DNA from 4 places in the Neobacillus sp. GCM10027624 genome. Region 3 is predicted to be linked to each of the others. Evidence: riboswitches for the same ligand, from Rfam matches in the RefSeq annotation. Region 3 holds a riboswitch; each other region holds the start of a gene.

Region 1 (7,382 bases), on a different contig from region 3:
ATTTGATGCCTTGTCCAAGTAAAAATCCTCCCAGCGGAACTTGCAGCTTATCAGCTAATTTTCTGCCGGCACCTAACAACTCTAGAGAAACTCCTTCGATTTTCCCACCATTTTGTTCAATAAAGACCCAAACTCCACGATATTCCTCAAGATTCATTAAAATCCCTCCCTGCACTAAAAAGATAAAGGTTTATTTTGATGACTGGATGGCGAACAGATCTTTCTTCTCCATTAAGACTCCCATGAGCTGTTTCACTTGCTCATTCGCAGAGCCTTCAAGTTGTTTCACTCCACCTTCCGGCCTTGGAGGGGTAAACATTTTTCCTACAACCGTAGGGGAACCCTTTAGACCAAGCTGTGTGCGCTCCACATTTTCCAGATCATTAACTGTCCAAACAATTGATTCGTATCGTGCTGCTTTCAACATGTTTGGCATAGGTGCATATTCAATTTCGTTTATTTCCTTTTCAACTGTGAGCAGACATGGCATTTCTGCCTGAATTAATTCATATCCGCTGGATAGCTTTCTTCTTAATAAAACAGTCTTTTCGTTTAAATTTACTTCCGATACTTCGATTACATTTGTAACTGGAGGGATATCCATCCTTCTTGCTATCCCGGGACCAACCTGCCCGGTATCTCCATCAATAGCATGCTTTCCACAAATAACCATATCAACAGGAAGATCCTTGTTGATTCTTTCCAGCGCCTTAGATAAAGCATAACTCGTTGCTAGCGTATCCGCCCCTGCAAATGCACGGTCAGAGATTAGATAGCCTCTATCTGCACCAATTTCAATACTTTTTTTAATGACCTCTGTTGCTTGAGGTGGCCCCATGGATAACACAGAAATAGTACCGCCGGTTTTCTCTTTAATCTTTACAGCTTCCTGTACAGCATGTGCATCGTAAGGGTTTAGGATCGCTGGTGCGCTGCGGCGGTCGAGTGTGTTGGTTTTGGGATTAATTTTAATAATTTTTGTATCAGGTACTTGTTTGACACAGACGACAATGTGCATGTAGGACTTTCCCTCCTCCATAAAATCTGGTAATTGAAAGCTGTTGCTTTCAGATAAAAATGCTTTTTATTACGATATAGGAATCGCAATATAAGCATAGTACTAAACTAATTTAATTTTCTTTTTTTTCCTTACTTGTTAATTTTAGTATATATTCAAAAGCGAGTGTATGAACCTTTCTTGAACTTTTGAATAGACTTCAATACATGTGAGCTTTTCTGGAAGTTGGTTAATACGGAACCTGAGTGGGAATGAAAGGGAATAAAAAAATCTAGAAGCTTATGTAGAAAATCCTGATGTAAGTTTATTAATATCTTTAATATAACTATATGAAATATTAAGATATAAACAATGATAAAAATCACATTATTATCTAAAATTACAAATATTCCATTTTTATCTTTAAGAAAGGGAAAGGAATGGAGTGTAAATGGCTGATGTATTGATTGGAAGTATTCTTTCTGCGTTATCAACAGGGGCGGGTGCATTAATTATTCTTTTTATCCATCATTCCGTTACACACCGCTTTAAAGATATCTTATTAGCCTTTAGCGCAGGGATTATGATGACTGCCTCTACAATAGGACTTATTCCTGAAGCATTAAAAATCGGGGGATTTCTTTCACTTTTTATTGGAGTGTTCCTCGGAGTTTTTGCATTAACGATTTTAGAAAAGAAAATACCACATATTGAACTTGACCATAATCAATACGGGATTCAGTTTGACGAAAAGGCTTTTTTGATCATTTCCGCAATCACCCTTCATAATATCCCGGAGGGGCTTTCAGTAGGTGTGAGTTATGCCTCTAATACTGGAGAGACAGGGAATTTAATTGCACTGGCAATTGGCTTTCAAAATGCGCCGGAAGGCCTTCTAGTTGCGTTATTTCTAATCAATCAAAAGATGGGTAAATTTAAGGCCTTCATCCTTGCGACGTTAACGGGTGCTATTGAAATTGTTACCTCGTTAATGGGATTTTATCTAACAGCATTTGTTCAAGGGCTTGTACCATATGGACTTTCATTTGCGGCAGGTGCTATGTTGTTCATTATCTATAAGGAGTTAATTCCGGAAAGTCATGGGGACGGTAATGAAAGAACATCAACCTATGCCTTTATTACAGGCTTGCTTGCAATGGTATTAATTATCGAAACTTTTTAAGAATCGCAGCTGCATCCACACTCCAATCTTTTCTTTTTAAAAACCCACAATTACCTTCGGCCATACTAATATGGATTGTTTAAAAGAAAGTTTTACCTCCTCTTGTTTTTTAGTAGATTGACCTGCAACTTTTTGATATTCGTAGATTAATTCATCAAGCTCTTGACTATATTTGATGGTCTCTTCACTTGTAAAACCTTTTGTATTTGCACATTCCATCATAAGTTCTCTTTTTACTTTTATTTCCGCTAACATTTCTGAACTACTACTACCATGCTTGTACAATTTCATCCTTCTCCTTACTCTTACACTCTAATCCACTAAATTAGGCTACTTGATGAATTATACAAGAATTTGTCAAAAAGTAAACCGTATCGCAAAAGTAGACAAAACATTATAATTATTCCATTTATTCGACACAGTTTTCTAGATTTGCAGCTTTTAAGATTTACAAATAAAAGCGGCCGGCAGAATCTGCCGGCCGTATCTTTGTTATTTTAGCTTATTGATTTACCTCTTCTTTTTCATAAATTGGTACCCAGCCCTCTGTTGTTACGAAAATACGAACAGCAACCACTTTACGGTCTGCTTCAAGTGTAAAGTAGTGTCTGATATTTTCCGGTACAGAAATTAAATCTCCTGGATTTAAATGAACTTCAAAGAACTCACCATCTTTTCCTTGGATAACGAATACACCATGTCCGCTTACGATAAAACGAACCTCGTCATCTGTATGATGATGTTCTTGTTTAAAGTTCTTCAAAAGAACATCCAAGTTTGGTGTTGTATCTGATAAAGAGATTACATCCTGAGCTTTATAGCCTCTTCTTGCCGAAATATCTGCAATTTCAGTTGCAAAAACAGCTAGGATTTCCTCTTTTTCCTCATCACTTAGGTTATATTTTTCAACTAAAGCTTGCGGTAATTTTGAAATATCCCATTGCTCATAAATAACTTCCTGACTTGATAGGAAACCTGCAACCTCCTGCTGATCATGAATTTGTTCTTCTTTACTTTGGAATGTAATATAAGCCATTTTCATTCTCTCCCTTTAAATAATTTAATTATACCACTTTAAATAACTGATTTTGTTTATGTTCTAATAATCGTAACTGATAGCGAAACAGAAATTCTGATGCCTCAAGTATCTTCTTTGCTTCAAAGGCAGTTTTTCCCCAAACCGTAATCCCATGATTTCGAATTAGAACAGCACCGGAATCCCCTGAAACATGCTCAGAAAATACACGTGCAAGTGTAGGAATATCAGCATAGTTATGAATAATCGGAATTTTTAAGACAGCATCTTCTTCCCACATATCAAATGCCTTAATAAGCTCCTGGCCTTTAAACGTGACCTCACCTTGGTCGCCATACACTTCAGAAATAACATTATTATCAATCGTATGAACATGGAGACTGCATCCGGCCGCTGTTTTTTGATAAATTTCGACATGAAGCAAAGTTTCCGCAGACGGCTTTAAATGAGTTTGATCGACGGCACGGCCGAATTCATTGACTAGAAGAAAATCCTCATCCGTACGTTTCCGTTTATCCTTGCCACTTGCTGTTACCAAAAATTGCAGTGGATGATCACTAACTTTGATCGCAAGGTTTCCACTTGTCCCCATAAACCAATCTCTCTCTGCCAGTTCGTCTTTAACATCCGCCAATTCAGACCATCTTTTCTTTAGCATTTTATCTCATCCACCCCAATTCTTTTTTTATTTCTTCCATACAATCAAAGAACGTGTTGAACCCCCGGTGATTAATTCCCCACTCAGCACATTTTTCCTGAAGCAAATCCCTTGCCAGCACAAAATCCGCCTGTTTTGCTGCTTCTAAATCGGTAACAGAGTCCCCAATGACAATTTTGAAAGGATCTTCCTCTAGGTTTAATTGTCGAATAATGCTCGGCTTACAACAGCCGCATTGATTGGTACATAGTTTATCACATTCATTCGGCCATAAAATTTCGATTGTTTCACCGGAAAAATTTGACTCATTGCAATAAACCCCATCAAAAGGACCGAACTCCTCAAGAATCGGATGAAGAAAAAAGTCGATTCCACCACTGATTATGTAGAATGGGATGTTTTCACTGCGGGCAAATTCAACAAATTCTTTGAAACCCGGTCGAATTTTAGCATTTTCAATCGCAAATGCAGTTATTTCATCTTTCCAATCACTGGGCAATAACGAAAATAATTTTCCTACCCCTTCACTGATTGATATTTGTTGGGATAAAATTTGATCCTTGATTGCTTCCCATCCTGGAGGTGCAAATCTTTTCATAATTGCAATAATGTTGTCACTCTCGGTAACAGTCCCGTCAAAATCACAATAAATTACAGGTTTCGTCATTTAAACCGTAACCTCCGCATTTCCCCATAATTCAAGAGCCTTTTTAAGCTCCGGATAAATTTTAGCACCTTCCACCAAGGAATAACCCTTTAATTTAGTATCAATTGCCTGCCTAAAAGCTGTGCCGCCACCTTTTGCTCCATCCGGATGTCCATGAACACCGCCGCCGGCATTGATAACGGAATTAACACCAAAATCACGAATTAACAGTGGAACCAATCCTGGATGGATTCCGGCAGAAGGGACAGGAAATGCTGTCTTAAATGAATCTTCCTTTGTAAGCTCATTAGCTATCGATAAAGCTAAAGGTTTATCTAATGCAACAGTTCCGTATGGTGACGGGAATAATGACAAATCTGCACCCGCATAGCGTAATAGCTTTCCAAGTAATAAGGAATGGGATAGTCCATATTGCGGTGATGATGTTAACGCACCGCTTACAGCAGGATGTGCCATCAATGGTAATCCAATGCCATCATCCTCCCTTAATTCCTGTAAGACATCTAGACCATAAGAAAATACATTAAATAATAAAAGGTCGGCTCCAAGCTCTGCAGCCCTTCTAGCCTTATCCTTAAGCTGTGATGTTCTACCCGTTAAATTTACTGCATACAAGGTTCTATGCCCAGTCTCCTCGTAAACAGCTTGTAAAACCTTTTTACCCTCTGTAATTCTATCTTCAAATGGTGTCAGTTCATTTTCAAAAAGGATCTCATCATCCTTTACCAGGTCTACACCGCCAAGTGCTTGCTGTTTCAATTGTTCCGCTAAAAAAGCCAGATCTTTTCCGAGTACCCCTTTGAAGATGCTCATTAATAGGGGACGACCTTGGACACCCACCTTTTCACGAATGCCTTCAATTCCAAATCTTGGTCCCGGAAACTGATTTTTTAATTCTTGACCGAACTCTAAATCAAGGAGTTTAATTTTCCCGTCGAGGGACAGCTTTCCAAAAACAGTCGTTAAAATTGCCGGTAAGTCATTTGAAAAATTAACGGTTGGGTAGGCAATCCGGATAATTGACGGCTCATCTTTTTCTGAATGGAAGTCTTCAATGGACACCACCCTGCCCTTATGTTTTCGCAATTGATTTTTTTCAAGTTCAGGCAGATTGGTCCAGGAACCTACCGTTAATCCTAGTGCGATTTCCTCCGCTTTTTTTGCCGGACTTTTTTCCCCATGAAGGAGGTATGTAGCAATGATTTCAGTCATAGATGTTCGTACTTCCTTTCCTGTATAAATAAAAAACCTCTTCAAGAAAGAAGAGGTTAGCATTCGAAACTACCATCTTCTCATCTTTCAGCTTTTTGCTGCAAGATTTAGCACCGTGCTTACTATTTTGGGTAAGTCGGTTGCCGGGCTTCATAGGGCTGGTCCCTCCGCCTGCTCTTGATAAGAAAACATTCGTTATATTCACTTTTAAACGTTGCTTAACTTTATAAAGGATTATCCCAAGAAAAAAAAAATCTGTCAACTATTTTTTGAAAATTTCTAAGGAACTTATTCTTCTGACAGCTTCTTTAAGTCTTTCCTCGTCTGTTAATAATCCAACACGAACATACCCTTCACCAAAGCTGCCAAAGCCAATCCCGGGCGCAACCATAATATGGGCTTGGTCAAGTAGAAGATTGGCAAATTCCTCAGAAGTAAATCCATTGGGAACCTTTAACCAGGCAAAAAACGATCCTTTCGGTGCCGTTACCTCCCAGCCAATCGTTCTAAGTCCATCAATTAAAATATTCCTTCTACGTTCATACAGTTTGTTTTGCTCCCATACACAATCCTGCGGTCCCGTTAATGCTTCCGCAGCCGCTTCCTGTACGGCGCCAAACAGACTAACATATAAGTGATCCTGCAAAAGCTCAATTGATGAAATGATACTTTCATTTCCTACAGCAAACCCTACACGCCAGCCAGCCATATTATAAGTTTTAGACAATGTATAGATTTCGATTCCAACCTCTTTTGCTCCCTCTACCTGTAAAAAGCTTAAAGGTTTTTCCCCGTCAAAGCCAATTGCACCATAAGCAAAATCATGTACAACGCAAAGATTATGTTCGTTTGCTAGCTTAACGGTTTCAGAGAAAAACTCCTCTGTTGCGGTCGCTCCTGTAGGATTATTCGGATAGTTAAGAAACATTAATTTTGCATTTGTTAAAGCTTCTTGTGATAATTCCTCATAATCAGGTAAAAAATGATTTTTTTCCCTTAAGGGCATTGTAACCATTTTTGCCTGTGCAAGGGCTACCCCGGACCAATAATCCGGATATCCTGGGTCAGGAACTAGGATGGTATCGCCTGGATTTAATAGGCATAACGGTAATTCAACCAAACCTGCTTTTCCGCCAAATAAAATCGCAATTTCTTTGTCGGGGTTAACAGAAACACCATATTCCCTTTGATAAAATTCTGCTGCCGCCTGCTTCAAATATTGAAAACCCTGAAAAGGCGAATATTTATGATTTATCGGTTTCTCGGCGGCTTCTTTTAGCTTCTCAACAATATGTTTTGGGGTTGGTTGATCGGGGTTACCCTGACCTAAATTAATGACATCATGACCTGCTTTAATGTATTGCCCCACTTTTTTTACTAATGACGCAAAAAATTGTTTCGGTAGATTTTCTAATAGATTTGATGGTGGAAAAGTGTTCAAATGTTCTCACCTGCTTAAAAAGTAAATTATTATTGAAATTCTAGTCACAAATGATATTACTTTTATAACGGCTTGTAAAGTAAAAATTTTACTGCTTCCATTTTCGAAGATAGAAAACCTGAATATTATAAATAATTTTTTAAAAATATTGACACTATTATTATATTACTGTTATTATTTCAACATAT
Region 2 (7,382 bases), on a different contig from region 3:
GTCAGCCCGAGCCCTAAAAAGTTAATCGCAACCCCAACCACAATCTCATTGGCCTTCATTTTAATCGTCATGAAGCCAAATAAAAGGGAAAGCAGCACACTGCTCCCTGCCGCCATAAGGACAGCTAAAATAAGGCTATGGGTATAATAATTTCCAACCACTGCTGTGAAGGCTCCTGTTATGATCAGTCCTTCTAAGCCCACATTAAAAATTCCTACACGGGTGCAAAGCATTCCGCCCAGGGCAGCTAACAGAATCGGAGCCACCATGCGGATGGTTGAACTTAACAACGAAACATCAAACAGCTGCTCCATCTGTCTTCCTCCTTTTCTTGATGCCTTTAAAGCCTTCAAAAGCAAAGTTAGCTGATATAAATAGAATAATGACGGCCTGAATCACACTAGAAATCTCAAGCGGTACATCGGTATTTCGTTCTACTCCCATCGCCCCCGTCTGCAATGCAGCAAGTAAAATTGAGGTAAAGATGGTCCCAATCGGATTCGAATTGGCCAATAATGCAGCCATTAAGCCTGTCCAGGCATAGCTAGGAGCCGTTAAGGCACCGTCAATAAAACGGTAGTGTGTCCCCATAATTTCAAACGTACCGGCCAGTCCTGATAAAGCCCCGCTGATAAACATCGAGAGAAGCGTAATTTTTTGCTTGTGAATCCCCCCATAGGAGGCGAAAAAAGGGTTTTTTCCAAGCATGGAAATTTGATACCCTGTCGAGGTAAATCGGAAACAAATATATAACACAATAGCAAAAAGGATGGCAATGATAAAGCCAAGGTGCACGGGCATACCCGCGAATAATTTTGGCAGCCAGAGATGTTCATCGAGCATTTTCGTCTGAGCTAATGCAGCCGATCCAGTCCTGTCCTGAAAGGGTTTTGAAACTAGATAACTAGCAAAATACGTAGCAATATAGTTTAAGAGTAAGGTAGAAATAACTAATTGAACCTTAAACTTTAACTCCATCCAGCCCGCTAATAGTGACCATACTCCTCCTGCCATAACCCCTGCCAAAAGGGCACCGATCATTTTCAAAGCGGCGGGTCCGGGTAAATACAAAGCCGTTAAGGCTGCAGCGATTCCGCCAAAAACCAGCTGCCCTTCCGCACCAAGATTAAAGACCCCGGCCCGAAATGCAAACCCGACACCTAGGGCGATGAGTAAAATCGGAGTCGCTCTCGCTAAAGTAGAAGTAAAGAAATAAAAGTTCCCAAATGCGCCATTCCACATTTCGGTATAGGTTTGGATAATCGAACCATGGACGATTTGAATGGCGGCCATACCGACAATCAGACCAAGAACGATGGCTAGAATCGGCTGTATCAGGGCATTAAGCTGTTGTCTCAATCGATTCATTTATAGTTCCTCCTGCCATCAAAATACTTAATTTTTCTTCGGTTACCTCTTCCCCGGATAACTCCCCAACAACTCTGCCTTCATACATCACAAGGATTCGGTCCGATAATGACATAATTTCAGTTAACTCAGAAGAGACGAGAAGAATCGCTCCGCCCTCGTTTCGTTTTTCCATAAGTGCATCATGAATGACCTCCATTGCACCTATATCCACCCCTCTTGTTGGTTCAGCAGCAATGAGAAAAGGGGTCTCATGTCCGAGCTCTCTGGCAACAATCAGTTTTTGTAAATTTCCGCCGGATAAATTCCCAGCGTTGTTGTTTAACGCCCCAGCTTTTATTGAAAATTTGCCAATCCACTTTTGAACGGTTTGTTGGAAATTTCTTTTTAATAACCAATTCTTTCGCGAAAAAACAGGATTGCGATGGTATCCCATAAAGGCATTTTCTTCAACACTTGCCTCCTTTGCCGCCCCCCATAGGTAGCGGTCTTCCGGAATATGGGCTAAACCCGCTTCTCTTCTATACTTAACGGACGAACGAGTAATCTCCGTTCCCCCTAGTTCAATCCTGCCTTGATCCACCTCGATCAGTCCCGATATCGCCTGAAGCAATTCGGATTGACCATTACCTGAAACACCGGCAATTCCGACAATCTCACCCTCAGAAACAGAAAAGGTAATACCATCTAGTAAAGGTTTTTCAGATTTCCCTTGGACCAATATTCCTTGCACCTTAAGAAACTCATTTCCAACTGTTTGTTTCCGATCCTTTAATTGAACGAGATCCCGGCCAACCATCCTTTTCGCTAATTCATCTGCATTCGTATCCGCGATTTGAAACGTTCCTGTCACCTTTCCTCCTCTTAATACCGTTACTCGATCTGCCACTTCCATTACTTCATGCAGCTTGTGCGTAATGAGGATGATACTCTTTCCCTTTTCAGCTAAAAATCGAATCGTCTTCAGCAATTCTTTTACCTCTAAAGGAGTTAACACCGCTGTCGGCTCGTCCAAAATGATGATGTCGGCCCCCTGGTAAAGGACTTTGACAATTTCTATGCGCTGCTGTTCCCCGACAGAACACTCCGACACCTTAACGGTTGGTCTAACAGGAATTCCAAAGTTGTTTGAAACCTCCGAAACCATTTCAGCCGCTTTCTTACGATTAAAAAATCCCGCCTTCTTCGGTTCGCGGCCAATGACAATATTTTCTGTCACCGTTAAATTTGGAATTAACATAAAATGCTGATGAACCATGCCAATGCCATGACTTAGAGCATCTAATGGACTTTTAAAGTGAACGACCTTGCCATCAAGCAAAATGGAGCCGGCACTCGGCTGTTCTAATCCATATAACATGCGCATAAGTGTCGTTTTTCCTGCCCCGTTTTCCCCAACGATGGCATGGACTTCCCCGGGATTTAAGGTAAACGATACATCAGAGTTTGCCTCAAAATTCCCGTAACGCTTTGTCATGTTTTTCATTTCCAATCGAGGCATCCTTTTTTCTCCTTTCAAACCTGTTTTTCATGGTGAAAGGGAAGCTATCTTCTAAAAATCTTTAGATAGCTTCCCTATTTAGCATTAAGCGATTATTTTAACGGGTCTGTTACCGTTACCTTACCGGAAATGATGTCATCTTTAATGGCTTTTACCTTATCGATATTCGCTTGTCCAACAAATGGATTTAGCGGACTCTTGCTTTCTTTTGTTACATACGTTAGCCCGACTCCATCTTCTTTCAAGCCATATGAAACCACTCCTGCTTTATAGGTTCCTTTTGCAAAATCTTTAATGGTTTCATAGGCGGCCGCATCTGTTCCCTTTAATTGAGAAAGAACAACATGCTTTGGATCCACTTCGGTACGGTCAACGTCTTGTCCGGAAGTAAAGAATCCTTTTTCTTTTGCTGCTTCAAATACGCCTAAATCACCAACGGCTGAAGCACCTGCAACAAAATCTGCACCCTTAGAGGCTTGAAGCAGGGCAAGTTCTTTTGCCTTTGCTGGGTCTGTAAAGCTGCCAACATAGTTTACAAGAAATTGCGCTTTGGGATTTGTTGCTTTCAATCCTTCTTGGAAGCCGCCTGTCCATTTCTTCATCAACGGTGCATCGATTGCGACAACCATCCCGACTTTATTCGTTTTAGTCGCAAGACCTGCAGCTGCTCCTAAAAGATAGGCTGCTTCTTGTTCACGGAAGGTTACACTGCGAACGTTTGGTAAATCAACGGTTGTATCAATGATCGCAAATTGTTTTTTTGGATTTTCAGTTGCCACTTTCTTTAAAGCATCTTCTGATTCAAAGGATGAAGTAATGATCAAATCGTAATTTTCCGCTACAGCTGTACGAAGATTTTGTTCAATCGCTGCTTGGTCAGTTGACTCAATGGTTTTTACATCGATGTTAAATTCTTTTCCAGCCTTTTTAGCGCCTTCATCCATTTGTTGGAAGAAAGGGTTAACCCCAATTTTTTCTGGTAAAATTAACGCAACACGCTTCTTTTCTGAACCCTTCTCCTTGCTTTTTGAAGAAGAAGAATTTGCCCCTGAGCAGCCTGCTAACAAAAAGGCAAAAATCGTAACAATTAATGCTAGTTTCTTCATGATGAACCCCCTCATTTATTTTTATAATATAATTTCTTCCTTTTTTAGGAAAAAGCAAAACCATGATTATGTAGAACAAAAAAGCGCCCTTCCCATAAGGAAGAGCGCTTTTTCACCTCGACTCTCCCTTATCTTTCAGAGTAAGCACTCTGCAGGATTTAGCACCTTCTGTTTTAATAAAACAGCGGTTGCCGGGTTTCATAGGGCCTGTCCCTCCACCACTCGTGATAAGGAATTATTTATTTTTTAAAAATAACTTATTTTTACTATATCAATAGTGTTTATGTCTGAATTATTTTAAAGTTTACAACTTTAAACCGAAAAAGTAAATATACTTTTAAAAAAATTTTAAATCTTTTAAATTATCGCTGGCAGACTATCTTAAATATGATTTTTTTGAACCATATCGCCTGCGAAAAACAAATTTCCTTAAATCAACATCTTTTAAATTCCCGTCATAGCATAAAAACAGTAAGGATTGAAATTCCTTATACTGCTGCATGACAAAAAGAGCGAACTCTTTGCGTTCGCTCTTCATTTTCAACTTTACCTCTTCCTTTGAAAGAATGTCGCCTAGCTGGTCCTGATAATAAGCCTTGGTGTCTTCCCATTTCTTCTTGCGATTCACCAAAATATCCCGCCCATATTCTGGTAATTTTTCAATGACAATGTCGATATATCCCTCAGACCACATCAGCATTTTATCTTTCTCTGGAAGATCAAGAACCATTTTTAACAGCTCGGTATCCTCTACATTCTTTCCGCTCGCATATTTTCCGACCCGATTCATCTCATCACCTCTGACTTGATTCTTTAGGTCTTATTTTGCATCAAAACATGAAAGCTTATTTAGATAGCTTTACATCGATCGTTTTTAGCTTGCCATTGCGGTATACCCCAAACTTAACGGTATCTCCTACATTCACTTTCGTATATAAATATTTACGTAATTCGGAAGAGGAGCCAATTTTCGCACCATTCATGGAAACAATGACATCCTTCACTTCCAGCCCAGAACTTGAAGCAGCAGAATGCGGATCCACTTGCGTAATCATTACGCCCTTTTGGACACTGCTAGGCAGATTTTGCCAATAGATTTGCGGAATTTGATCTAAATCTTCAAGACCAATGCCGATATATGGCCGCTCAATTTTTCCATTTTTTATTAATTGATTGACAATTGGGATCGCATCATTACTTGGGATGGCAAAGCCTAAACCTTCGACACCATTCTCAGAAATCTTTAGGCTGTTAATGCCAATAACCTGTCCTTGTGAATTGATCAACGCACCACCGCTGTTCCCAGGGTTAATGGCGGCATCGGTTTGAATGACATTTGTATCCCAGCTTCCTGCAGAGGTATCAACAGCAATACTGCGGTTGGTAGCACTGATAATTCCCTGTGTTACTGTTCTAGAAAGGTCAAGTCCAAGCGGGTTACCGATGGCATACACTTGGTCACCAGGTCGAAGTGTGGAAGAATCCCCAAAGCTCGCCGTAGCATTCACATATTTTGCATCAATTTTTAAGACAGCCAAATCGGTTAAAGCATCCGTACCAACGACCTCTGCCTTTGTTTTTTCACCATTATATAAAGAGATTTCAAGTTTTGAAGCCCCTTCGACTACGTGGTTATTGGTTACGATATAGGCATCATTATTATTTTTTTGAAAAATCACCCCAGATCCGGAGCCTGTTTCAACACTTTGAGAGGGGCTGGAATTACCAAAGAAATCGCTACTTTGCTGTTTTTGATAGTTTTCAATTCCGACGATTGCTTTTGAGACCTTTTCAACTGTATCGGCAATGGAAGCACCCGAAGTTTTTGCCACCGTTGGCTGTGCCGTCACTGGTTTTACTTCCGTAGCAGCTGATTGGTTATCCGCCTTCTCAAAATAATTTTTCATATAGTCCGTATGCGGTAGAATCGTTAAGGTCAGTACCGACCCGATGACACCTGCAGCTAAGGTTGATGCGAAGCCTTTTAAATTTCTTTTATTGCTGGCTTTCGGTTCTTCTTTAGAACGGGTTGCTTCTCCACCATGAGAGGCAGTAGTATATTCTCTGTAGTTTGTTTCTTGTGTATTATGAGTCTCATAGGATGATCGATCAAAATCATGTGTGTTGGTTTCATGGTCAACATTTGGTTTCTCTACGTCCGATTCGTTTCGCGAACTTGCCGGCATGGTAAGGTCAATGGAATTGGTTTCATTTTGTTCATTTTCTAGGTTAAAATCGTCTTTATAATTCATAAGCTTTCGATCTCCTTTTGCTTATTATTGAATCATGTATTTATTCTTACTTTATCCAACAAATATGACAAAACTATTAACAAACTTTAAATGGTTTTGTAATAAAACAAGAAAAAATATGAAAACTCGACTATATTCTCCATACGAAAAAGCTGCAGCTTTTTACACCGCAGCATTCTTCTCATTTTTAAAACGGATGACAAATTTAGTTCCTTTGTCTTTTTCACTAAAAACATCAATTTCCCCGTTATGAAGAACAATTAATTGTTTTACAATAGAAAGTCCTAATCCAAACTCTCCGTATGGGTTACTGGTTCTCGAGATATCCGCTTTATAAAAGCGATGCCAAATATTCTCAACTTCTTTTGGGTCAATCCCCACACCAGTATCTTCAATTTCGATAATCGTATCGTTCTGTTCCGACCTGCCTCTCAGCCAAATCGTTCCATTTGTGGTGAATTGGATACTATTTTTAGTGATGTTAATCAAAATTTGAATGAGGCGGTCATAATCCGCATTTACATGCACATCAGGATCTGCTTCCACCACAATTTGATTATTTTTCTCTTCTGCTTGCAGATATAATTGCTCCTGAATAATTTCAAGCACTTCCTGTAGCTGTATATCTTCACGGAAAAGCTGGATTTGATTCGATCGAATTTTATCATAATCCAGGTTTTCATTGACGAGGCGGATCAATCGTTTCGCTTCCTGACTGACAAGATTGATTCCTTTTTCCTTATCTCCCTCAGGAATCATATTGTTTTTCAGTCCTTCAATCACCCCGCTGATGGTCGTTAGAGGGGTTCGTAATTCATGAGAAACATCGGACATAAACTGCCTTCTCCGATTTTCCAAGCTTTCAATTTCTTCCATAGAACGGTTGATTTTATTGACCATGCGATTAAAGTCGCTGGCCAATTCGCCGATTTCATCAAAGTCGGAAGCTGGCACACTGACGTGGTAATTCCCCGCCGATACTTGTGATGTTGCTTCTTGGAGCCTTTTAATTCGATTCACATGTAATCTTGATAATAGCCAGCTAAGTAAAAACGAAACTCCCAGCGCAATGAGAATGGTATAGAGTAAAAATTGATTGACTTTTTCAATCATTGCACTTGTTCCACTAATAGGTGAAGCTATGAGGATACCACC
Region 3 (7,382 bases):
GTCTTTATGCATCTACTCGTATGTTATGGTCTCTTTCCAACGAAAAAACAATAAGCCCCCACTTAGGAAAGGTAACCTCAAAAGGAGTGCCGCTTAATGCGTTAATTTTAAGTATGGCAGTAGCCTGTTTGTCGTTATTCTCTAGTGTAGTTGCACCAGATACAGTTTATTTAGTGCTTGTAGCTATTTCAGGATTTGCCGTGGTTACTGTGTGGATGGGAATTGTGTTATCGCAGTATATGTTTCGAAGGCGTTTTATTAAAGAGGGAGGGGATATTACACATTTGAAATTTCGTACACCTCTGTATCCCATTGTGCCCATCGCTGCTTTTGTTTTATGTTTTGCTTCTTGTGTAGGACTTGCTTTCGATCAAAGCCAACGAATTGCTCTATACAGCGGAGTACCCTTTATTGTTTTTTGCTATTTTTTCTACTATATGAAGAATCGCGGAAAAAAGAATCTATTAGATTCTCATGATGAACACAGTCAGTATATAGATAATATTAAGTAGAGAGGTTTGCTATAAGAGATCTATTAAACTGGAATATACTATAGATACTATCATTAATGTTGTGAAAAACTGTTAATGAAAAATACTACAAATATCTTGCGGTTGTCAGACTATTATTCTATTAATCCAAACCATTGCTGAATGAATTTAACCTGACTTTGGACAGACCTCTTTCGCAGGAGGGTCTGTCCTTTTTAACCAAATTCATCGCGTCGAATCTACCTAAAATTTGTTTAACTTAAACTTAAGTATTGCAAAGACATTTTTACCACTTTGGTCTATATTGATGAACTCTATAACACTGAGATATTAGAAATAGAAAGTCCTCGTTTTTTTATCATTTCTAAGGGAGCACAGAAAATTACTTTAGCGGAGGTACTGTAATGAATCCTATTGAGAACATATTAGAGAAATTCCCGTTAGTTATACTAGACGGTGCAATGGCAACTGAACTTGAGCGTCATGGCTGTGATTTGAACGACAGTCTTTGGTCGGCAACCATACTTATCGAAAATCCTGAGCTTATCAAACAGGTACATACAGATTATTTTAAAGCGGGGGCAGATTGTGCTATCACCGCCAGTTACCAGGCAACTGTCGAAGGATTCTCCCGACGCGGTTTAAACGAGGCTGAAGCGCTCATTCTCATCCAGAAATCCGTCCAGATAGCCTTAAAAGCACGCGATGAATTCTGGGGAATACCCGAGAACCGGTCAAACCGACCGAAGCCTTTAGTAGCCGGTTCAGTAGGGCCATATGGCGCATTCCTTGCTGATGGATCTGAATATCGAGGAGATTATATGTTGACCGAAGAAGAACTTATGAATTTCCATAGGCCCCGTATGAAAGCCTTGATTGATGCCGGTGCCGATATCCTTGCCTGCGAAACTATTCCATGTCTGATGGAGGCCAGAGCAATCGTCAGGTTATTAGAAGAGTTCCCCAAAACCTATGCATGGATTAGCTTCAGTGCAAAAGACGGGTTTCATATTAGTGATGGGACCCTGGTTGCTGAGTGTGCAGAATGGCTGGATAAATATGATCAAGTGGCTGCCGTCGGCATAAACTGCACGCGGCCTCAGTACATTTCTTCGCTGATAAATAAAGTGCACAGTCACACAGTTAAACCTATCATCGTATATCCAAATTTAGGCGAGCAGTACGATGCAGTCACTAAAACTTGGAATGGGGAATCATCTGAAGAAACTTACGGATACAGTACCCATCACTGGTATGAATGCGGTGCCCGATTGATTGGTGGCTGCTGCAGGACAAAACCAGAGAACATAACGACTATTTCTGCATGGGCGAGGTAAGATATAAAAAAGTAAGGATTTTGGTGATGGAGATTGCGAGTTATTAAAATATACCCATATGATGTTAAAAAGGACTTTATAAATAGCCGCTAAAATACGCCCAAAGAGATTTAGAAATCCTCCCCCTTTACATAATCATTTCCATTGAAGAAAATACCAAAATGATAGATAATTCTCATAAGTGTCATTTTAAATCAGTAACAGGGGGAGAAAAATGAAATTAAGAGTTTCTGCTGTGCAATACCATCTACACACCATCCAATCCTTTGAAGAATTTGCTCGCCAGTGCGAGCATTATATAAAAACGGCTGAAGAATTTGGCGCCGAGTTCGTTCTTTTTCCCGAGTTCTTTACCACTCAGCTCCTATCCATCGGAAAAGGAAAGAAAATAGACGATCTACCAAGCTTTACAGACCAATACCGTGAACTATTTTCCAACTTCGCAAAACAAACCAACATGCATATTATCGCAGGGACCCAGGTTTTAGAAAAAAACGGTAAGCTTTTTAATACCGCTCATCTCTTTTACCCAGATGGACGAATTGGCGAACAGGCCAAGCTTCATATCACGCCTACCGAAGTAAATGAATGGAATATGGAAGCAGGGGAATCCTTTCAAATTTTTGAAACGAAAAAAGGGAAAATTGCAATCCTTACCTGCTACGATATTGAATTTCCGGAAATCGTACGGATGGCAAAAGCTAAGGGTGCGGACGTCATTTTCTGTCCATCCTGTACTGATGATCGTCATGGATTTCACCGCGTTCGTTACACAAGCCATGCTCGTGCGATTGAAAACCAAGTTTATGTTGTTTTAACAGGAACGGTCGGCTCCCTTCCGACGGTGGACTTTATGCGGGCAAATTTTGGCCAGGCCGCCATTATCACACCAAATGATATACCTTTTCCACCCCAAGGAATCTTAGCGGAAGGCGAAATCAATCATGACATGATCATCACGGCAGACCTAGACTTTGAACTTCTTTATGAAGTAAGAGAACGTGGCTCCGTGACTACTTGGCGTGACCGAAGAACGGATCTATATACAGATTGGGAAAAATAGGAGGGGGCCTATTGTATCGGAGTGAATTTTATGTTTTTGACCAAAATCGGCCTGTACCTGTGCTTGTACGCAATTATACAAAGAATGATTTTCCCCACCTCATAGAAATTCAAAAAGAATGTTTCCCGCCGCCATTTCCTTCAGAATTATGGTGGAACGAGGAACAATTAATAAACCATGTTACCCTTTTTCAAGAAGGAGCATTATGCGTTGAAGTCAACGGTGAATTAGCGGGTTCCCTGACAGGCTTGTGCGTTGATTTTGATCCGAACCATCGAAACCATAAGTGGGAGGAGATTACTGACCACGGTTATATCCGCAATCACCAACCGGACGGCAACACGTTGTACATTGTCGATATAAGTGTCCGCCCAAAGTATCGCAACCTGGGGCTCGGAAAACTAATGATGCAGTCCATGTACCACGTTGTCATCCAAAAGGATCTTGAGCGGTTGCTTGGCGGCGGGAGAATGCCGGGTTATCATAAGTTTGCAAATAAAATGGCGCCGGAAGAGTATTTGCAGGCAATTATTAAGGGAGAGGTTAAGGACCCTGTAATCACTTTCCTGCTACAGTGTGGCAGGTTCCCAATTGGACTTGCAGAAAACTATCTTGAGGATGAAGAATCCTGTAATTATGCTGTTTTAATGGAATGGAAAAACCCATTTAAATAAAGGGGGATTTAAGGAAAATGGAATATAAACGTATTACGAGTATTAAGGATCCGAATTTTAAAAAGCTGCATCAATTAATGGGAGAAATTTTTCCCCAAGAAGAAGTATTAGAGTATGAGTTATGGAGAGAACCATTAGAGGATCCAAGTATTCGGGTGTTTGTTGCGATACAGGAGGAAGAGGTTGTAGGAGCAACGGAATATCGATACTATCCCGAATGGAATATTGCTATGACAGATTTTACGATTATCAGTAGGCCCGGGCTTGGCCTTGGCCGATTCTTAGCTCAAAATAGATTAAAAGACTTAAAAAAACTAGCACTAGACAATGGAAACGAACTATTTGGTATGTTTGCTGAAATCTATGACCCGTATCGTGTTCAAAATCACGAGTTTGGCGGAGTAAAAGTGATGGATCCTTATGTTCGCAGGGAGGTATTGTCTCATTTGGGCTACAAACGTCTTGACCTTTCCTATGTCCACCCTTCCTGGGAGAATAATGGCGAAGCGGTAAAAGGATTGGATTTATGCTTTATGCCAATGGATAATGAATTGGAACATTTACAGGCAGCTTTAGTAGTAGAGTTTCTGACTAACTATTACTCAATTCTTTCAAATAAACCTCAAGAATGGCTTGAAATGATTAATCAAGTGAAGGAACGGGACATAATTTCTTTATTACCCCTGTAAAAAAGAATTTTCAAAAAAGATTGACAGCTTTGTAGGAATCAACTACAATTTCATTCATAACATGGAAAATTAAACTAACAATTTTATAAATACTCTTATCCAGAGCGGCGGAGGGACTAGGCCCGATGAAGCCCGGCAACCTTCAAGGTATTCCTTGAAAAGGTGCTAATTCCTGCAGGTTATATTTAACCTGAAAGATAAGAGGAGGATGACTGCCCTCTTCTTATGAAGAGGGTTTTCTTTTTTCCATTTTTTAATAACGGGGGGATCAATAATGACAGTAAAGGTAGCCATTTTAGGGTTTGGGACAGTAGGCGAAGGAGTTTATCGAACCATTCAAACACATGCAAGTGAACTGGAAGCACTATTGGGAAAGAAAGTGGAGGTTGCGGCCGTTCTAATTAAAAATAATCAAAAAGAAAGAAAAATCGCAAAGGATGTTCTTATCACAACGGATTTCAATGAAATTATCAATCTTTCACAGCTTGATATTGTGGTTGATGCGATTGTGGGCAAGGATCCGGCCTTTAACTATTTAAAACAAGCAATTGAAAGAGGCTGCCATATTATTACTGCAAACAAAGAAATGTTTGCACACCATGGAAAAGAGCTGTTGGATCTTGCTGATGAACACCAAGTATCGATTGGCTTTGAAGCGACTGTTGCGGGTGGAATTCCAATCATTCAAACCTTAAGACAATTGTTAAAGGTTAATCGTGTTCAGCAAATTCAAGGCATTGTAAACGGGACATCCAATTTCATTTTGACAGAAATGCGTGAGAAAAAGCAGTCATTTGCTGATGCCTTAAAATTAGCCCAGGATAAGGGATTTGCAGAAGCAGACCCAACCAATGATGTGGAAGGTTTTGATGCATTTTATAAATTAATGGTTTTAAGCAGAGTAGCCTTTGGAAATGCGCCGAATTGGAAGGCTGTGGAACGCGTCGGGATCACTTCTATTACAAGTGAATTAATTGAAGCGGCAGACCAGCTTGGTTTTCGGTTCAAGCATGTTGTGAGTATTCAAAAGGAAGGGGATACACTTATTGGAAGTGTAAGGCCCGTGCTCGTCAGCAAGTCCCATCCATTCTATCATGTGGAAGGGGTCGAAAATGCGGTAAATGTATACTCGGACATCGTGGGCAGAATAACTCTGCAAGGTCCTGGCGCCGGAATGTTTCCGACCGCAAGTGCAGTTATCGAGGACCTAGTTTATGTAAGCCAAAGTAATCAGCAAAAAAAGCTTCAGGCTAATCCTGTAAAAGAAGCTTTATCTCACGCTACTGGCTCATTAAATAATTTTTGGCTAATAAGTGGGGTGAGTAGAACAGAATTAAGTCCTTCCATCCTCCCTGTTGAACGGTTGTCTGATCAAACCTTTATTGTTGAGACCACTGATGAGAAGATTTTACAAAAAGCTAAAGAGTATCCGTCACTAAGTTATTACCCAATTCTAGATGGAACTCAAATCCTTCAAGATAGAAAGGAAAAGTTAACCGTTACAGTATAAAATATCTCACTAGACAGCACCCTCTTTCTAAGGCTGCTGTCTTATTTTTTTATGAAAAAATTTAAAACCCATCACATAAATGGGAGATAGTCTAGTCCAATTTATACCCTTGTACATATTGTGTAAAAGCTATACTAAATCGGACGAGGTTTTAGGATAAGGAAGGAAAAGGGGTGCAACATGTCAGGAAACATCACTGACCGATTGATCGGAAATTTAAAAAATTCATTTACTTATGAATTTATGGTTAAGCCTGGAAACATTCATCAAATCGATAAACAGTCTAGGGAAATTCCAGTAAACAGTAATGGAAAAAATTATATTATTGGTCCTGCAAGAGGAGAAGATCAAAATGGCTCCGGAATCTGCGTCTCCGTTGGATTGAATGGAGTGTCTGTCTATGAATATACACAAAACAATATTTACGCCACATTGGTTTATGAGACATCCATTAATGAGTGGGTACATGTGGCCGTTGTTTATAAGGAGAAAAGACCCTTTCTTTTCATCAATGGTACTTTCGTAAAAGAAGGGGAAATGAGTCCAAAAAAATATGTCTCTCCATCAGGTTCCATTGTTTACCCGCCGGGAGTGTTCTTTATCGGGGATATTAAAGAAGTTAGAATCTGGAATCATAGCAGAAGCGAAAATCAGCTTAAAGTAAATATGAATGCTAGACTGAAAGGGCGGGAGAATGGCCTATATGCCATTTGGCCTGAAAAAATCACTAGAGAAATCAACAAAGAACCGGTATCGGAGAATAATGAAAAAAAGACTGAAAAATATAGAGGTTTGAAGAGTGATCAGAATAATAAAATAGAGGTAAGTATTATTATCCCTTCCTACAATAAGTATCCACTAAACCTTTTCACCCTATATTCTCTTGAAAACCAAACATTCAATTTGGAAAAAATGGAAGTCATCTTAATTGATGATGCCTCTACAGATCAAACAAAAGACTCCCTCCAAAACTATCAAGCGCCATATCAATTTAAATATATTCGAAACAACGAAAATCTTGGAAGGGCAAAGGTGCGTAATTTAGGAATTCAATCATCGAGCGGGAACATCCTGATATTTTTAGATGCAGAAATGCTTGTTGACCGTAATTTTGTGCAGAATCACGTTAAGTATCACCAAGAAAAAAGTAATCTTATTATGTCGGGGGTCATGTATTCTAAAAATATTATTACCTGTATCTTTCCAAAAGATGATCGTGCTAAACTTGACCAAATTGCTGAGATGGTAAAAGGAAATGAAAACCTTAATAATAAATTTAATCAATATGAAAAAGCGGCTGCAAAGCCTTATCCTCTCATTAACAAAAGTGATATTTCAAATCAGACCTATGGTGCTTTAATTAAGAATGCCAACTCCTGGTTTCGAACCATTACCCGTAAATATGGAACGGACTTAGAAGGCTTTGAATTTCCGTGGATGGCCCTTCTCACCGGTAATGTTTCGATCAGAAAAGAGCTATTAAACAAGGCCGGGTTATTTGATGAGGAATTTGTAAAGTATGGATATGAGGACTGGGAATTAGGATACCGCCTTTATAAGGCTGGGGCAAAGTATCTCAATGCAAAGAATCTAGTATCCTATCATCAAGAGCATCCTG
Region 4 (7,382 bases), 300 kb from region 3:
AGACATACTTCCATAATTTCATAGGTTTGTGATGCTTGATTTTCCATTCAATCTCTCCATTTATCCTTTAACATTCAGATAAATTACAGTTTAAATCAAAATCAAGTGAATAAGCAATCTTCAATTCTTATGAAGAATGTTTTCACCATTTTTCCAACAATTTCGGCCTTCATCGACCTTATGAAGGACGTTTTCACCGTTTTTCCAACAATTTCGGCCTTCATCCCTCTTATGAAAGACGTTTTCTCCTTTTCTCCAACAATTTCGGCCTTCATCCCTCTTATGAAAGACGTTTTCACCGTTTCTCCAAAAATTTCGGCCTACATCAACCTTATGAAGGACGTTTTCTCCTTTTCTCCAACAATTTCGTCCTTCATCCCTCTTATGAAGGACGTTTTCACCGTTTCTCCAACAATTTCGGCCTTCATCCCTCTTATGAAAGACGTTTTCACCGTTTCTCCAACAATTTCGTCCTTCATCCCTCTTATGAAGGACGTTTTCACCGTTTCTCCAACAATTTCGTCCTTCATCCCTCTTATGAAGGACGTTTTCACCGTTTCTCCAACAATTTCGGCTTTCATCCCTCTTATGAAGAATGTTTTCACCATTTCTCCAACAATTTCGTCCTTCATCGACCTCTTTCGTGACTAGCGGCTTACCCCAGCAGAAAAAGTCACTCACCAATATTGTTTTCAAACCATTCCTGGAGCTCTATTAAAGAATTGAAACTGAAAATCTCTTCCCCGTTCTGCCCATTATCGGTGCCTGTATTCCCTCTTAAGGTAACTTGACCTTCATCACCGGAAATTAAAATGGCATAGGGATGGTTTACATTGATGTACCTTGCATCCAAATCATTGTCTACCCAATTTTTACTCCGCAAAAACGCTTCATAGTTTTCCAATAGAATCCCTCCTATCCCCTTATTGTGCCAATTTATAAAAAAATAAGACCCCTTCGCCAACACGAAAAGGTCCATTACAATCCTCTAAGATTTTTGCTTATAATACGTAATCGCCAGCGCAAAGGCTAAAACTGTTCCTTTGACGATATCCATTGCATAATAAGGAACAGACAACATGACGAGTCCGTTTTGAAGAATCCCAATCAAAACAGCTCCGATAAAGGTTCCAAATGCATTCGCTTTTCCCGCCCCAAGAACAGAAAAACCAATAAAGGCAGCGGCAACAGAGTCCATCAAATACGGTGCCCCAGAATTGATCTCCGATGTCATGACACGAGAGGCAAGAACAATCCCGCCAATCGAAGCAAAAAGTGCTGAAAGCAGGTAGGCTGCCACCTTATACTTATTAACCGGAATCCCTGAAAGCCTCGCTGCCTCCTTATTCCCGCCAATCACATACATGTAGCGTCCATGCTTCGTATAGTTTAGAAAAATATGAACAACTAAAACTGCAACAGCCATGATGATGATAATCCACGGAACCTCACCAATTTTTGCAAAAAACGGACTAATAAGACCTTCCGCCATTGTTCCATCCGGCATCACCATATTTTGCGAAACGGTTGCCCCTTTTGTATAAGTTAACGCAGTCCCTTGAATGATAAACATCGTCGCCAACGTCATCAACATATCCGGAATCCGCATTTTTACAATCATGAAGGAATTCAGGGCCCCGACCACAATAGAAGCGGCAATTGCTGAGATAATCGCAACCAATGTATTTTGTGAAAACCAAACAAACATCGTAATCACGATAGCATTGGAAAGCGAAGCGACGGACCCAACTGATAAGTCGAACCCATCAACGGATAACGATATTGTGATCCCAATCGCAATAATCGTTACAATTGAAATCGAACGAAGAATATTAACGATATTGCTTCCTTGAATAAAATTTGAATTAACAGAGGAAAAAATAATGATAAGGGCAACAATCGTGATGATCGTTCCATACTTATAAAAAAAGTGAAACAGGTCAAATGCTTTTTTCTCTTGTGTCTTAGTTGTAATATTTGCTTCCATTATTACCTGCCTCCTGTTGAATAGAATAAAAGCTCTTCTTCTGTTGTTGATTTCGTTTCCAATTCCTTTACCGCCCGTCCATCATATAAACAATAGACCCGATTCGTGATGCCGATGATTTCGGAAAGCTCTGAAGTTGCATAAAGAATGGCCTTCCCGCGATTCGCCAATTCTGCAATTAAATCAAAAATATCCTTCTTTGCGCCAACATCTACCCCTTTAGTTGGTTCGTCAAAAATATAAACATCCGCTTCGGCAACGAGCCATTTCCCAATTGCAACCTTTTGTTGATTCCCTCCAGAAAGGTTTTGTACCTTTGTTTCCTCTGATGGCGTTTTAATTCCAAGGCGTTGAATAAATTGTTTAGCATTTTCCTTCTCTTTTTTTCGATCAACAAAACCCAACATTTTCGTAAATCGGTTTAAATTTGCAGCCGTTAAATTCGTTTCAACGGACTCAAGGACTAGAATCCCCTCTTTGCGCCTTTCCTCCGGCACTAACGCTACCCCGTTCACTACTGCATCATGTGGACTGCGCAGTTTCAGCTTTTTGCCATGTAGAATAATTTCGCCCGTGGTCAATTTTTCCGAACCAAACAACGCCTTACATAGTTCGGTTTTTCCTGCCCCCACTAATCCGGCAAGCCCGACAATTTCTCCCGATTTCACATGCAGCGTTAAATCGCGGATTTTATCTTGATCTGAAACTCCGTTTACCTCAAGAACAATGTTTCCAATTTGAGTAGGTAGTTCGGGGAACTGCTCCTCCAACTTTTGGCCCAGCATCTTCTCCACAACTTTATTTTGCGTTGTTTCCGCTATTCTTTCTGTCGCGACCCATTCACCGTTTCTCATAATGGTAATTTCATCGCAGATTCCGAATATTTCCGGAAGGCGGTGGGAGATAAAAATAATCCCAACATTTTGTTTTTGTAGATCCCGGATGATTCGGAACAGCTCTGTTGTTTCGGTATGGCTTAACGGTGCTGTCGGCTCATCTAAAATTAAAAATTTACATTGCTGGGAGATTGCCCGTGCAATTAAAACCATTTGTTTTTCCGCAAGTGACAGCTCGCTAACCAGCTTTTTCATAGAAATTTCAATGTTCATGCCTGCTAATATTACAGCCGCTTTTTCATGGAGTTCCTTCCATTTAATTATCTGCTTTTTGCCCATACTATGAACTGTTTCAAGCAGCATGATATTTTCGGCAACCGTTAAGTAGGGGATAAGTGCAGTGTCTACTTCTTGATAAACAATTTGAATCCCGGCATCTTGTGCATTTTTTGGCGTGCGAATGTCCTGCTTTTGACCATTCATCGCAATTTCACCTGAATAGTGGCCGTAAGCACCGGAAAGCACCTTCATTAATGTGGATTTACCGGCACCATTCGCCCCAATCAAAGCATGTACTTTTCCGGTTTCCATTGAAAAATGAACATGATTTAACGCTTTTACCCCAGGGAACTCAATTGATATGTTGCTCATTTCTAATGTTGTCTTTTCCAACGTGTTATCCCCCTTTCAAGAAAACACTCTCTTCATCAACTGAAAAAGAGAGTGTAACCAGAACTGCTTTATTTCTTATAATGATCTTTTAGAGTCTTCATCCAATCCTCTTCAAATGCAGTAGATTGACCCCATCCCGGTATTATATCTGCTAGATTGACCATATTAACCGGCTGTTTAGACTTTTGCAAATCACTTTGAGATACAAGCGACGCTTCAAGGTCATATGATTTTGGAGTTTCTTCTTTTGCTAGTTTCTTTGCTAGTATTCTCATATCAACGGCACCAATCAATTTAGGATCAACGGCAGCCGTAGACTTCCAAGCACTACCTTGGCGCTGAATTTCTTGTAAATCGGAATTGGAAACATCAATTCCATAGATTTTTACTTCTTCACGGCCTGCTTCTTTCAAGGCACGTGCGGCACCGATTGCGAATGCATCCCATGTAGCAAAAATCGCATCTAATTTGCCTTTTGGATATTTATTAAGCATCGCGGCAACTGCATTTTGCGTTTGGACACTTGTATCAGCAGCGGCTACTCCAAAGCGGTCAACCTCTTTGATACCAGGATTTTTCTTAAGAACATCTTGATAAATCTTATTTCTTCTTACCATTGCCGGGAATCCGTCTACCCAAAGATATGCAATATTAGCTTTTCCGTTTGTATCTTTTACTAATTGATTAAGGGTTAATTGCGCTAGCTTTTCATCATCTTGAGAAGTTAACGTGACACCATCCACATCCGCTAGTTTTGGATTTGAGTCGAAGGTAACAACGCTTTTCCCTTTTTCAACAATCTTCTTCACATCATTGACGGTTGCATCATCATCTCCATGCGAAATAATGTAACCATCATAGTTTTGATCCAATGCTTGGTTAATCGCATCATGGAATTTTGCAGTATCTCCATTAGCCGTAAATACATCGACTTGGAAGCCAAGTGCTTCCCCTTCTTGCTTGGCACCAGCTAAAAATTGTGCTGTATGATCGTCTCCACCGATTTTACGGATGACCTTAATTTTAAAATGATTTCCCTTGGCATATGCAGCTGGTACGCCTTTTAATGAAACATTTTTGTCTCCGCTTGCTTGTTTTGTTGTACCCCCGGAAGCACAGCCTGTTAAAAGCAGTGTAGCGGCTAGTGCTGAAACGAGTGTACTTTTTAATAGATTTTCCCCCATCTTTCATGCTCCCCCTTTTTTCTATTGCTGTCCTATACCAAGTTGGAGGGTCCCTTTTTCTGAAAAATAAAAAACCTCTCTGAAAAGAGAGGTTTAAAATCACTAGTAAAAGGGATTTCTCCTCTCTTATCTCTCAAAACAACTAATTGTTTTGCAGGATTTAGCACCAATTCCGATTAGGAACGGTTGCTGGGCATCATAGGGCCAGTCCCTCTGCCACTCTTGATAAGAGAACGCAATATTATATGAATCTAGTTTTTATAATAAACTTATTTTAACTCCTATTATCAAATTGTCAATAGTGTTTTGAATATTTTTAATAGAATAACTTTAACTATTTCTAATGAAACTTTAATTGTAATAAAATTAAATTCGGCACTATAATATTTAGATAAACGAAATATTTTTAGAAAGAAGTGCTAATTATCGTGTATCAACAGGAAAGTGCAAAGCGAAACCTAAGGATCATGTGGTTTGCCAACTTTTTTGTTGGCGGCAGCATGACGATGGTGCTGCCTTTTATTTCACTATATATTGAGTCGATGGGGAACTTTTCAGAAAAATATGTTCAGCACTGGGCTGGATTAACGTTCGGTATCACCTTTGTGTCCGCTTTTATCTTCTCACCTATTTGGGGAAAAGTTGGCGACCGGTTTGGCAGAAAAAAAATTCTCATTTATTCCGGAGTAGGAATGGGAACCTCCATTTTACTAATGGGGTTTGCCCACACTGTTTTTCAATTATTTATGCTCCGCTTCTTTATGGGGTTTTTCTCTGGTTTTATTTCCATGTCTCAGGCATACATTTCTACTCAGACACCGAAAAATATTGCTGGAAGAGTATTGGGGACACTTCAGACAGGCAGTATTACCGGTTCCTTATTGGGTCCTATGCTTGGGGGTGTTTTAGCGGATTCACTCGGCTATGCAACCTCTTTTAAATGGACATCTATTTCCATTTTCATTTCAGCCTTTTTGGTTATATTCACCAAAGAGTTCCGCATTGAAGCCAACAAAAGCACGAAATCTCATTACTCAAGTAAAGAGGTTTTAATGCATATCATAAAAAACCCTGTTTTTTTAACGGTTATTTTACTTTCATCTCTTGAACAGATTGCTCATTTTAGTGTTCAGCCGATTCTTTCTTTATTTGTCAGTGACCTGCACGGAAAAACAAATGTGGCATTTTATTCTGGAATTGCTTTCTCCGCAGCTGGCCTGGGAAACTTGATGATGACGAAACGATGGGGGAAAATCTCGGACAAGTACGGCTATACGAAAATCTTAATTACCCTACTCTTGGCGGCGGGACTAATCTATTTACCAGGGGCCGCTGTCACACAGTTTTGGCAGCTGGTTATCATCCGTTTTGTTCTTGGCGTTTTAATCGGCGGCGTGGTTCCAACTCGAATTGCTTATATCCGGCAGGAAGCACCGATTGCAATGCAAGGAGAGGTGCTTGGTTATAATACAAGTTTTCGTTTTTTCGGAAATATTATCGGACCGATGCTCGGTGGTTTTATTTCCGGAACTTTTGGATATTCCGCCGTATTTATCAGTACAAGCGCCTTACTTATTATTAGTGGGTTGATTTTATTTGCTGCTGTCCACTATCAGCCAAAGCTTTTAAAGCATACAGCATAGGCCGCATGTGAAAACATACGGCCTTTTCTAATCGCTATTTTGCTATTTTCGCTTCTAAACTAGTAAAATCAATCTCTTTATAATAACTGTTCTTCACTAAAATATTCGGACCAAGACAAGAAACCGCCGGACAGTGACAATTCAATTCATTTGCGATACTTGAAGTTTGCCAAGCTTGATAGGCATCCTCAAGCCTTGTCGTTTGAATATTTCCAAGCGCCGGGGTATCGCCAAAATCCGTGACAATAATATCACCGTTGAAAATGTTTACATTTAAACGTGAACGGCCGTCAGGATCATTTCTCACGGTAACATTTTTGCTTTCGTATAGTCGTCGCAAAAGATTCATATCCTCTTGGTTATGGCTGCAAGGATAGAATGGCAGCGTCCCAAACAGCATCCACACATTTTCATCTCTAATGTCTAGTAAATGATGGATCGCCCCTCGAATTTCGTCCAGTGTTAATGTCTCAAGATTGCTGGCAAAATCACTTGGGTACATCGGGTGCACTTCATGACGCTGGCAAAGCATTTCCTCAACAATTTGCCGGTGAATTTTTTCTAAATGAGGCAATGTCCGTTTATTCAACATCGTTTCCGCCGATACCATTACTCCCGACTTTACGAGTTCACGGCTGTTTTCTATCATTCTTTCAAAGTATTTTTCTCGTTGACTGTATTCAGGCTGCTTTTCCATTCTGGCAAAGCCTCCTTCTACAAAGTCATCTATCGTTCCCCAGTTATGTGAAATATGTAATACATCCAGATATGGAATAATTAATTCATAACGGTCTAAATCCAGCGTTAAATTAGAATTAATCTGTGTCCGCACGCCACGCTCATGAGCATATTTTAAAATGGGTCCCACATAATTTTTTACCGAGGAAAGGGAAAGCATCGGCTCACCGCCAGTGATACTTAGCGATCTTAACATCGGAATTTCCTCTAACCGCTGCAGCAGTAAATCAAGGGGAAGTGCTTCTGGGTCCTTTGACTGTAGAGTATACCCTACAGCACAATGCTCACATCGCATATTACAAAGGGTTGTCGTGGTGAATTC

Evidence for each region. Region 3 has a riboswitch for S-adenosylmethionine ahead of ACFQZ9_RS23665 (homoserine dehydrogenase). Riboswitches for the same ligand answer to the same signal wherever they lie in the genome.
Region 1: it holds a riboswitch for S-adenosylmethionine, as region 3 does, so the genes downstream of both, mtnW (2,3-diketo-5-methylthiopentyl-1-phosphate enolase) here and ACFQZ9_RS23665 (homoserine dehydrogenase) in region 3, are expected to answer to the same signal.
Region 2: it holds a riboswitch for S-adenosylmethionine, as region 3 does, so the genes downstream of both, ACFQZ9_RS24285 (BMP family protein) here and ACFQZ9_RS23665 (homoserine dehydrogenase) in region 3, are expected to answer to the same signal.
Region 4: it holds a riboswitch for S-adenosylmethionine, as region 3 does, so the genes downstream of both, ACFQZ9_RS22295 (sugar ABC transporter substrate-binding protein) here and ACFQZ9_RS23665 (homoserine dehydrogenase) in region 3, are expected to answer to the same signal.

What each region holds. Positions count from the first base shown of each region.
Region 1 is NZ_JBHTHD010000003.1:120,514-127,895, reverse strand. It holds gene ACFQZ9_RS05570 (electron transfer flavoprotein subunit alpha/FixB family protein) at 1-157, opposite strand, end outside; gene ACFQZ9_RS05565 (electron transfer flavoprotein subunit beta/FixA family protein) at 191-1,018, opposite strand; gene ACFQZ9_RS05560 (ZIP family metal transporter) at 1,449-2,180, shown strand; gene ACFQZ9_RS05555 (aspartyl-phosphate phosphatase Spo0E family protein) at 2,217-2,465, opposite strand; gene ACFQZ9_RS05550 (1,2-dihydroxy-3-keto-5-methylthiopentene dioxygenase) at 2,683-3,216, opposite strand; gene ACFQZ9_RS05545 (methylthioribulose 1-phosphate dehydratase) at 3,245-3,874, opposite strand; gene ACFQZ9_RS05540 (HAD family hydrolase) at 3,876-4,541, opposite strand; gene mtnW (2,3-diketo-5-methylthiopentyl-1-phosphate enolase) at 4,542-5,753, opposite strand; SAM riboswitch class I at 5,831-5,940, opposite strand; gene ACFQZ9_RS05530 (pyridoxal phosphate-dependent aminotransferase) at 6,016-7,194, opposite strand.
Region 2 is NZ_JBHTHD010000014.1:82,118-89,499, reverse strand. It holds gene ACFQZ9_RS24300 (ABC transporter permease) at 1-314, opposite strand, end outside; gene ACFQZ9_RS24295 (ABC transporter permease) at 298-1,368, opposite strand; gene ACFQZ9_RS24290 (ABC transporter ATP-binding protein) at 1,343-2,869, opposite strand; gene ACFQZ9_RS24285 (BMP family protein) at 2,962-3,975, opposite strand; SAM riboswitch class I at 4,101-4,209, opposite strand; gene ACFQZ9_RS24280 (hypothetical protein) at 4,352-4,765, opposite strand; gene ACFQZ9_RS24275 (S1C family serine protease) at 4,821-6,227, opposite strand; gene ACFQZ9_RS24270 (sensor histidine kinase) at 6,390-7,382, opposite strand, start outside.
Region 3 is NZ_JBHTHD010000013.1:554,677-562,058, forward strand. It holds gene ACFQZ9_RS23640 (amino acid permease) at 1-512, shown strand, start outside; gene mmuM (homocysteine S-methyltransferase) at 896-1,828, shown strand; gene ACFQZ9_RS23650 (carbon-nitrogen hydrolase family protein) at 2,043-2,891, shown strand; gene ACFQZ9_RS23655 (GNAT family N-acetyltransferase) at 2,903-3,565, shown strand; gene ACFQZ9_RS23660 (GNAT family N-acetyltransferase) at 3,583-4,254, shown strand; SAM riboswitch class I at 4,347-4,458, shown strand; gene ACFQZ9_RS23665 (homoserine dehydrogenase) at 4,529-5,764, shown strand; gene ACFQZ9_RS23670 (glycosyltransferase) at 5,945-7,382, shown strand, end outside.
Region 4 is NZ_JBHTHD010000013.1:258,490-265,871, reverse strand. It holds gene ACFQZ9_RS22325 (threonine/serine exporter family protein) at 1-47, opposite strand, end outside; gene ACFQZ9_RS22320 (hypothetical protein) at 102-299, opposite strand; gene ACFQZ9_RS22315 (hypothetical protein) at 321-632, opposite strand; gene ACFQZ9_RS22310 (hypothetical protein) at 674-904, opposite strand; gene ACFQZ9_RS22305 (ABC transporter permease) at 989-1,987, opposite strand; gene ACFQZ9_RS22300 (sugar ABC transporter ATP-binding protein) at 1,990-3,474, opposite strand; gene ACFQZ9_RS22295 (sugar ABC transporter substrate-binding protein) at 3,564-4,679, opposite strand; SAM riboswitch class I at 4,803-4,911, opposite strand; gene ACFQZ9_RS22290 (MFS transporter) at 5,147-6,322, shown strand; gene yfkAB (radical SAM/CxCxxxxC motif protein YfkAB) at 6,357-7,382, opposite strand, start outside.